2 regions of the Enterobacter cloacae complex sp. HYC033_NIDB genome follow, and region 1 is predicted to be linked to the other one. Evidence: predicted binding sites of a transcription regulator. Region 1 holds the regulator's gene; the other holds the start of a gene.
The links. The regulator Fur, encoded in region 1, represses iron uptake genes when iron is present. The targets are predictions, from matches to a motif close to ATAATAATGAGAACNACTATCAA.

Region 1 (4,428 bases):
AAGGGAGAACCCGCTTTGCGCAGCGAATTAATAACAATTCAAAATTTATTATTTTCATAAATGATTTCAATTAAAAAATAAACATCTCAAATGTTTAAACGATGAAACCGATTGCATGTTTATGGAAATAAAAGGTTTTCTGTCAAACGCCCGCATTTTTGGAGTTATGAATGAAATGTAACAGAAAACGATGAAATATGTGCGGTTGCTCATATTCTTACATTCCCGTTACAGAAAGAGATTGATAATTCGCGTCGCGAAAAATAGTCTAACCATTGTAGTCAACGAGGTTTTTCTCAACGCTACTTTTTTATTTTTTCGCTGTTTGCCTTTGGTAACAGCAATTTATACGTCAAAGAGGATAAACATATGCGTACGTTCAGTGGCAAACGTTGTGCGCTGGCGCTGGCTATCGCCGGTGTGACAGCAATGTCGGGCCTGGTGGTTGCGCCAGAGGCAAAAGCAGCAGGTTTCATTGAAGATTCCACCCTCACGGGCGGTATTTATTACTGGCAGCGTGAGCGTGACCGTAAAGACGTCACTGAAGATAGATACAAAACCAACCTTTCTCACTCGACCTGGAACGCCAACCTGGATTTCCAGTCGGGATATGCCGCCGATATGTTCGGGATCGATATTGCCGCGTTCACCGCAATTGAAATGGCCGAAAATGGCGACAGCGGCCATCCGAACGAAATTGCGTTCTCCTCCAGCAATAAAGCCTACGACGAAGACTGGTCCGGCGATAAAAGCGGAATCAGCCTGTATAAAGCGGCTGCAAAATTCAAATATGGTCCGGTCTGGGCGCGTGGAGGTTATATCCAGCCAACCGGTCAGACGCTGTTAGCACCGCACTGGAGCTTTATGCCAGGTACCTATCAGGGTGCGGAAGCCGGTGCTAATTTTGACTACGGCGATGCGGGGGCGTTGAGCTTCTCCTATATGTGGACCAACGAGTACAAAGCGCCGTGGCACATTGAGATGGACAAGTTCTATCAGAATGATAAAAAAACCAAAGTTGATTATCTCCACTCGCTGGGGGCGAAGTACGACTTCAAAAACGATCTGGTGCTGGAAGCTGCTTTTGGTCAGGCTGAAGGCTATATCGATCAGTACTTTGCTAAAGCCAGCTACAAATTTGATATCGCGGGTAGCCCGCTGAGCACCAGCTATCAGTTCTACGGTACGCGCGACAAAGTCAGTGATGGCAGCGTAAATGATATCTATGACGGCACCGCGTGGTTACAGGCGTTGACCTTCGGCTACAAGGTAGGTCAGGTTGATTTACGTCTGGAGGGAACATGGGTCAAGGCAGAAGGGCAGCAGGGCTACTTCCTGCAACGTATGACGCCAACCTACGCCTCTTCCAATGGTCGTCTGGATATCTGGTGGGATAACCGCTCTGACTTCAACGCCGACGGCGAAAAGGCGGTCTTCTTCGGCGCAATGTATGACCTGAAGAACTGGAACCTGCCTGGCTGGGCGGTGGGTGCGTCCTACGCGTACGCCTGGGACGCGAAGCCAGCAGATATGGCTACGCCAGACGCCTACTACGATCCGAACTACCGTCTGAAAGAGTCTTCATACAGCCTGGATGCGATTTACACCCTTCAGGAGGGCCGTGCGAAAGGCACGATGTTCAAACTGCACTTCACCCAGTATGACAACCACTCCGATATCCCGAGCTACGCGGGCGGTTACGGCAACATCTTCCAGGATGAACGTGACGTGAAATTCATGGTCATTGCGCCATTCACAATCTTCTGATGAACACGCAGGCGGGCGAAATCCCGCCTGCATGGAGACTGCATATGATGAAAAAAATGGTAATCGTTGCGCTGCTGGCATCGGGGCTGGTGGCGTGTGCGCAGGATCAGGCGCAGAAAGAAGACTTCCGTCTGAAGGAGGCGTATAGCGCCTGCATCAATACAGCACAAGGATCGCCAGAGAAGATTGAAGCCTGCCAGAGCGTGCTGAATGTGCTGAAAAAAGAGAAAGCGCATGAGCAGTTTGCGACGCAGGAAAATGTTCGCGTGATGGATTACCAGGCCTGTATCCAGGCGCGGAAAAGCGGTAACGATCAGGAAGTGGCGAAGCGTTGCGATAAGATCTGGGACGAGATTCGCAATAACAATAAATAAGTTGCTTTATGCCCGGTGGCGCTGCGCTTACCGGGCCTACAACGGTGTCACAGCCCGTAGGCCCGGTAAGCGCAGCGCCACCGGACTTTTTTCAGGCAAAAAAAAGCCAACCTTACGGCTGGCTCAGAGTATGAACACGATATTATTTCGCGTCGTGCGCGTGGTCGTCTTCGCGGCAATCGCCTTCAGCGCAGTGACCGTACAGGTACAGGCTGTGGTTGGTCAGGCGGATGCCATGACGGGCGGCGATTTCACGCTGGCGTGATTCAATGGAATCATCGCTAAATTCAATGACCTTGCCACAGTCGAGGCAGATCAGGTGATCGTGGTGATGCTGCTGAGTCAGCTCGAACACGGATTTACCGCCTTCGAAATTATGACGAGTAACAATGCCCGCGTCATCAAACTGGTTCAGCACACGATAGACGGTTGCCAGCCCAATCTCTTCACCCATATCGATAAGACGCTTATAAAGGTCTTCCGCACTGACATGGTGATTGTCTGGCCCCTGAAGCACTTCAAGGATTTTTAACCGAGGAAGCGTTACTTTCAGGCCAGCTTTCTTTAATGCGGTATTGTTGTCAGTCATGCGGAATCTGTCCTGTTGCTAAACGATTCACTTCAAAAGAAGAAGTGACAGAAAATGCACTTGGGATAATGCGTCTCATTATAGAACTGCCATGGCTAAATGAAAACTGCAAGTCTCAAGCAAAGTATGCTTATAAAAACGTGGTATCACCAACAAACTTGTTCGATGGCACCCACTTTTTACCAGGGGGATATTGTACAGGTCTGGGCGAAAAAGTTAAAAGTTTGTAGCAATTAATTTAATCGGTTTTACCTGGAAAACGGGCGCAACCGGAGTTGCGCCGCAGGGATATCAGGCGTTAAGGATATCGTCCAGGTTCAGCTCTTCACGAACCTGCTTAACCCATTTTTCTACACGCTCAGCGGTCAGCTCTGGCTGACGGTCTTCATCAATGGCCAGGCCAACGAAGTGATCGTCATCTGCCAGACCTTTGGACGCTTCGAAATGGTAACCCGCCGTTGGCCAGTGACCGACGATCGCCGCACCGCGTGGCTCAATGATGTCGCGAATAGTGCCCAGCGCATCACAGAAATATTCAGCATAGTCTTCCTGATCGCCACAGCCAAACAGGGCAACCAGCTTGCCGTTGAAGTCTACTTCTTCCAGCGTCGGGAAGAAATCGTCCCAGTCACACTGTGCTTCACCGTAGTACCAGGTCGGGATGCCCAGCAGCAGGATGTCATAGCCCTCGAGATCTTCTTTGCTGCTCTTGGCGATGTCATGCACATCAGCAACGTCTTTACCGAGCTGTTTTTGAATGTTTTTTGCGATATTTTCAGTATTGCCGGTATCACTGCCAAAGAAAATGCCGATGATTGCCATGAGTAAAATAACCTCTTGAAACTTAATGGTATGGTGGCGCAAATTGTCCACGGATAAGGGCAATAATAGCAGAACAGGCAACCCTGCGGAAACAGCTATCACGCAGGACTGCACTCTGTGCTACATGAAAAAGGTAATATTGGGGATTTTCTGACTCACGCCTTGCCGCGTAACGTCTCAAGCTGGGCGATCAGCATCTCTTCGATCAGTTCGCTGCGGCTGATGTTGCGCGCGTCAGCTAATTCGTTAAGCGCATCGACGGCATCGGCATTCAGCTTCAGTTCGACACGCTTAAGCCCACGATTTTTATCGCGTTTAAGCTGGTTGCGTTTATTGATACGCAGCTGTTCATCGCGCGAAAGCGGATTCGTTTTCGGTCGTCCCGGTCGACGCTCATTCGCGAACAGATCTAGTGTCGTACGGTCCGTTTGTTCTTTGGCCATGATTCTGAGACTTCGGGGGAAACACGCCGCCCTGCTAATGCCCGGGCGATAAGCGCGCCATCATACATCACCCAAATCCACACGCCAACGACTGGAAGCCCGTCGTCTTCCGGTCGCTGGCTTTTTAATCAATTCGCTGTATCAGTAAGATAGCGGCGAATGGCGCGCAGGACGGCATCCGGTTTTTCCGCGTGTACCCAGTGCCCGGCACCGGCAATGACGTGAGCGCGAGCTTGCGGGAATTGCGCCAGCAGCGTGTCACGGTACGCGTCAGTGACGTAAGGGGAGTTGCCGCCGCGAATAAAAAGGGTAGGGTGCGGCCAGGCGGGGACGGTTTCCCAGCCCACAATATGCGAATACTGATCCCACAATACCGGGACGTTAAAGCGCCATTGTCCGTCAACAAACGATTTCAGCAGGAACTGAACTACGC
Region 2 (4,428 bases), on a different contig from region 1:
TGACCGAGAAAACGCAGCAAATAAATGAGGCCGGCAATGAAATTTGGCTTAATTTAATTACGCGTGAAAAAAACAATCCCATTTTTTATAACCTAGGGGAAGATTAACGTGAATGATGACAGCGGTAATAACGTTTATTTGACTTTAGATGATAAGAAAAGCGATGAATTTATCTTAAAGCAGAATCTCGACGCCCTGAAAAAGATAAAAAATGACGAGATGACGCGAATTACGCAGGATTTGGTTTCGATTCCGGCCACGCTGGTGCGCCTGAAATGGCAGAATCGTCGGGAGATTTACGCCTTGCAGGCCAAGGAGGAGATTTACGGCGCGGTGATGAACGCCATTATTGAACAGCGCCCTGAGCTTAAAGAGAAGATCCTCGGGCGACTGGAGGCGAACTATCAGTACCTGCTGGCACGCGAGACAGCCACCCTGCGCCTGACCCGTAAACTCTCGGAAGGTCATTACCGAACTTCAAACGTGACCTGTGTAGCGCTTGATGAAGAGGCGCCGACGGCGCCTTCAGTGTGAGTCAACAATGATTGTTGCGGAATGCAGGCCGGGTAAGGCGACGCCGCCACCCGGCAGGGAAGGCGGCAAAAGCTTTCGTTTTACTTCGCGGCCGCTTTCTCTTCGCCGACCAGACCAATCTTCAGGTATCCCGCCTGATGCAGCGTGTCCATTACCTTCATCATGGTTTCATAATCGACGGTTTTATCCGCGCGGAAGAAGACGGTGGTGTCTTTCTTGCCGCCGGTCAGCTGGTCCAGCGCCGGAATAACCGAGGCATCCGTTACCGGATCGTTGCCCAGGAACATGGACTTATCGGCCTTCACGGACAGGTAAATAGGTTTTTCCGGACGCGGCTGCGGCTGGCTGGAGGACGCAGGCAGATTCACCTTCACGTCCACCGTCGCCAGCGGTGCGGCAACCATAAAGATAATCAGCAGAACCAGCATGACGTCGATAAACGGCGTCACGTTGATCTCATGCATTTCACCGTTATCGTCCAGATTTTCATTAAGACGCATTGCCATACAATCAACCTACGCGCAGTTTGGACGCCGCATGTACCGGTTTAACGGCGCTGGCGTTCAGGTCCAGATCGCGGCTTTGCAGCAGCAGAACCTGCGCGGCAACGTCACCCAGTGTGGCTTTGTAACTGCCAATCATGCGCGCGAAGATGTTATAGATAACAACCGCCGGGATAGCGGCAACCAGACCGATAGCCGTGGCCAGCAGCGCTTCTGCGATACCCGGCGCGACGACCGCAAGGTTAGTGGTCTGCGTCTGGGCGATACCGATAAAGCTGTTCATGATGCCCCAGACGGTACCGAACAGGCCGACGAACGGGGAGATGGCGCCGATAGTCGCCAGGTAGCCGTTACCGCGGCCCATATGACGACCCACGGCCGCAACGCGACGCTCCAGACGGAAGCCGGTACGCTCTTTAATGCCTTCGTTATCTTCACTGCCTGCGGAGAGTTCCAGCTCGTTCTGCGCTTCGTTCACTAACAGGGTAGTCAGGCTTTTCGCATGGAAGGATGAGGTGATATCAGAAGCCTGATCCAGAGAGCGGGCTTCCGCCAGCTGCTTCTGCTCACGCTTGAGGCGGCGTTTTTGTGAAAGAAGTTCGGCGCTCTTGCTGAAGAAGATAGCCCAGGTGATCACGGACGCCAGAATCAGGCCGATCATCACAATCTTAACTACGATGTCAGCATGTTGATACATGCCCCAAACGGAGAGATCCGTCTGCATCAAATTATTACCCACTCTGTATCTCCAGGACGCAAATCACAAAATCTGAACGTAATAATATCAAAACGTCGTCGAATTGATAGTAGTTCTCATTAGTATTTACATAGTGCCGTAATTTTCGCTCACTTTCCTTGCGCTTACGCAGTAAAAATTTCTTATGCGAATTTTTGATAATATTTTCTGCTTATTCGATAAGCATCCGGATGCACATTCTGACAATCGTGGTAGTCTGGACGTCCAGACGTATAAAAACAGGATTGGCGAACATGACAAAGAAGCATCTTGATACCACGCTGGTGCAGGCCGGACGCAGCAAGCAATATACCCAGGGATCGGTCAACAGCGTGATTCAACGGGCCTCCTCGCTGGTATTCGATACGGTGGAGGAGAAAAAAATCGCCACGCGTAATCGCGCCAAAGGCGGGCTGTTTTACGGTCGTCGCGGCACGCTAACCCATTTTTCACTACAGGAAGCCATGTGCGAGCTGGAAGGCGGCGCGGGCTGTGCGCTGTTCCCATGCGGCGCGGCGGCTGTGGCCAATACCATTCTGGCGTTTGTCGAACAGGGCGACCATATCCTGATGACCAACACCGCCTACGAGCCAAGCCAGGACTTCTGCACCCGGATCCTCAGCAAGCTTGGCGTGACCACCGGCTGGTTCGACCCGCTCATCGGTGAAGGTATTGCCGAACTTATTCAGCCGAACACGCGCATCGTGTTCCTGGAATCTCCCGGCTCAATCACCATGGAAGTGCATGACGTCCCTGCCATCGTGAAGGCCGTGCGCAGCAAAGCGCCGGAGGCGATCATCATGATCGACAACACCTGGGCGGCGGGCGTGCTGTTTAAGGCGCTGGAGTTCGATATTGATATCTCCATTCAGGCGGCAACGAAATACCTGATTGGCCATTCCGACGGCATGATCGGTACGGCGGTGTCTAACGCCCGCTGCTGGGATCAATTGCGTGAAAACGCCTACCTGATGGGCCAGATGGTGGATGCCGATACCGCCTACATGACCAGCCGGGGCATCCGTACGCTCGGCGTGCGTTTGCGTCAGCATCACGAAAGCAGCCTGCAAATTGCACAGTGGCTGGCGCTGCATCCGCAGGTGGAGCGCGTTAACCATCCGGCGCTGCCGGGCAGCAAGGGCCACGAATACTGGCAACGTGACTTTACGGGCAGCAGCGGGTTGTTCTCATTTGTTCTTAAAAAGCGCCTGAATGACGCCGAACTGGCAAGCTATCTGGATAACTTTACCCTCTTCAGCATGGCCTATTCATGGGGTGGGTTTGAATCGCTGATCCTGCCCAACCAGCCGGAGCAGATTGCGGCCCTGCGCCCGGGCGGCGAGGTGGACTTCGAGGGGACCTTAATCCGCCTGCATATCGGGCTGGAAAATGTGGACGATTTAATTGCGGATTTATCGGCAGGATTTGAGCGCATCGTGTAAAGTGCTGGCTGAAATGTACTCCCCGGACGCTATTCTGAACACCGCAAGCAGAAAAGTCTGTATGAGATGCGCCTGCGATCAACCCCGACAGGCAAAATTGGGAGTACAATAGCGTTATATCTGCTGTTCCACAGGAAAGTCCATGGCTGTTATTCAAAATATCATCACGGCGCTCTGGCAACACGATTTTGCCGCGCTGGCGGACCCGCATGTCGTCGGGATTGTCTATTTCGTGATGTTCGCGACGCTGTTTCTGGAAAATGGATTACTGCCAGCCTCATTTTTACCCGGTGACAGCCTGCTCCTGCTCGCAGGGGCGTTAATCGGCAAGGGCGTGATGGACTTCGCACCGACAATGGTGATCCTCACCTCTGCGGCCAGTCTCGGCTGTTGGCTGAGCTACCTGCAAGAGCGCTGGCTTGGAAACACTCGCGTGGTGAAAGGCTGGCTGGCGCAGCTGCCGCATAAATATCACCAGCGCGCGACCTGCATGTTTGACCGTCACGGCCTGCTGGCGTTACTTGCCGGGCGTTTTCTGGCGTTTGTTCGTACCCTGTTGCCTACCATGGCGGGTATCTCAGGCCTCTCTAACCGCCGCTTCCAGTTCTTCAACTGGCTGAGCGCCCTGCTCTGGGTAGGCGTGGTCACCACGCTCGGCTACGCGCTGAATATGATCCCCTTTGTTAAGCGCCATGAAGACCAGGTGATGACCTTCCTGATGATCCTGCCGATTTTCCTGCTGGTTGCAGGGCTGGTGGGTACCATTGCGGTGGTGATTAAGAAAAAGTATTGCAGCGCATAAATAAAAGCCGGGTGGCGCTACCGCTTACCCGGCCTCCGTTTCCCCTCAGGCTCCCTGCATGGTTCTTATACGTGACGCATCTTCCCCCGGCGTGACGCCGAAGTAACGCTTAAACTCCCGACTAAACTGCGACGCGCTTTCATACCCGACCCGCATCGCCGCGGCGCTGGCCTTCATGCCATCGTGGATCATCAGCATCCGCGCCTTATGCAGACGGTAGGTTTTGAGGTACTGCAACGGTGACGTGCTGGTGACAGATTTAAAGTTATGGTGAAACGCCGAGACGCTCATATTGGCTTCCGCCGCCAGCTGGTCAACGCTGAGGTTTTCCGTGTACTGGCTCTCGATGCGCTTCAGCACGCGGCTAATCAGGCTGAAGTGCGTTTGCCGGCTTACCAGCGCCAGCAGCGC

Region 2: a site for Fur is predicted at 1,838-1,860, ahead of exbB (tol-pal system-associated acyl-CoA thioesterase). Genes of this name have one in related genera too.

The regions. Positions count from the first base shown of each region.
Region 1 is NZ_CP115123.1:2,183,632-2,188,059, forward strand. Features, by position in the region: gene chiP (chitoporin ChiP) at 370-1,767, shown strand; gene chiQ (ChiQ/YbfN family lipoprotein) at 1,815-2,141, shown strand; gene fur (ferric iron uptake transcriptional regulator) at 2,284-2,730, opposite strand; gene fldA (flavodoxin FldA) at 3,022-3,552, opposite strand; gene ybfE (LexA regulated protein) at 3,708-3,995, opposite strand; gene ybfF (esterase) at 4,124-4,428, opposite strand, start outside.
Region 2 is NZ_CP115126.1:33,370-37,797, forward strand. Features, by position in the region: gene O1721_RS25620 (hypothetical protein) at 1-107, shown strand, start outside; gene O1721_RS25625 (hypothetical protein) at 109-534, shown strand; gene exbD (TonB system transport protein ExbD) at 615-1,040, opposite strand; gene exbB (tol-pal system-associated acyl-CoA thioesterase) at 1,045-1,776, opposite strand; gene metC (cystathionine beta-lyase) at 2,028-3,215, shown strand; gene yghB (DedA family general envelope maintenance protein YghB) at 3,358-4,017, shown strand; gene O1721_RS25650 (AraC family transcriptional regulator) at 4,063-4,428, opposite strand, start outside.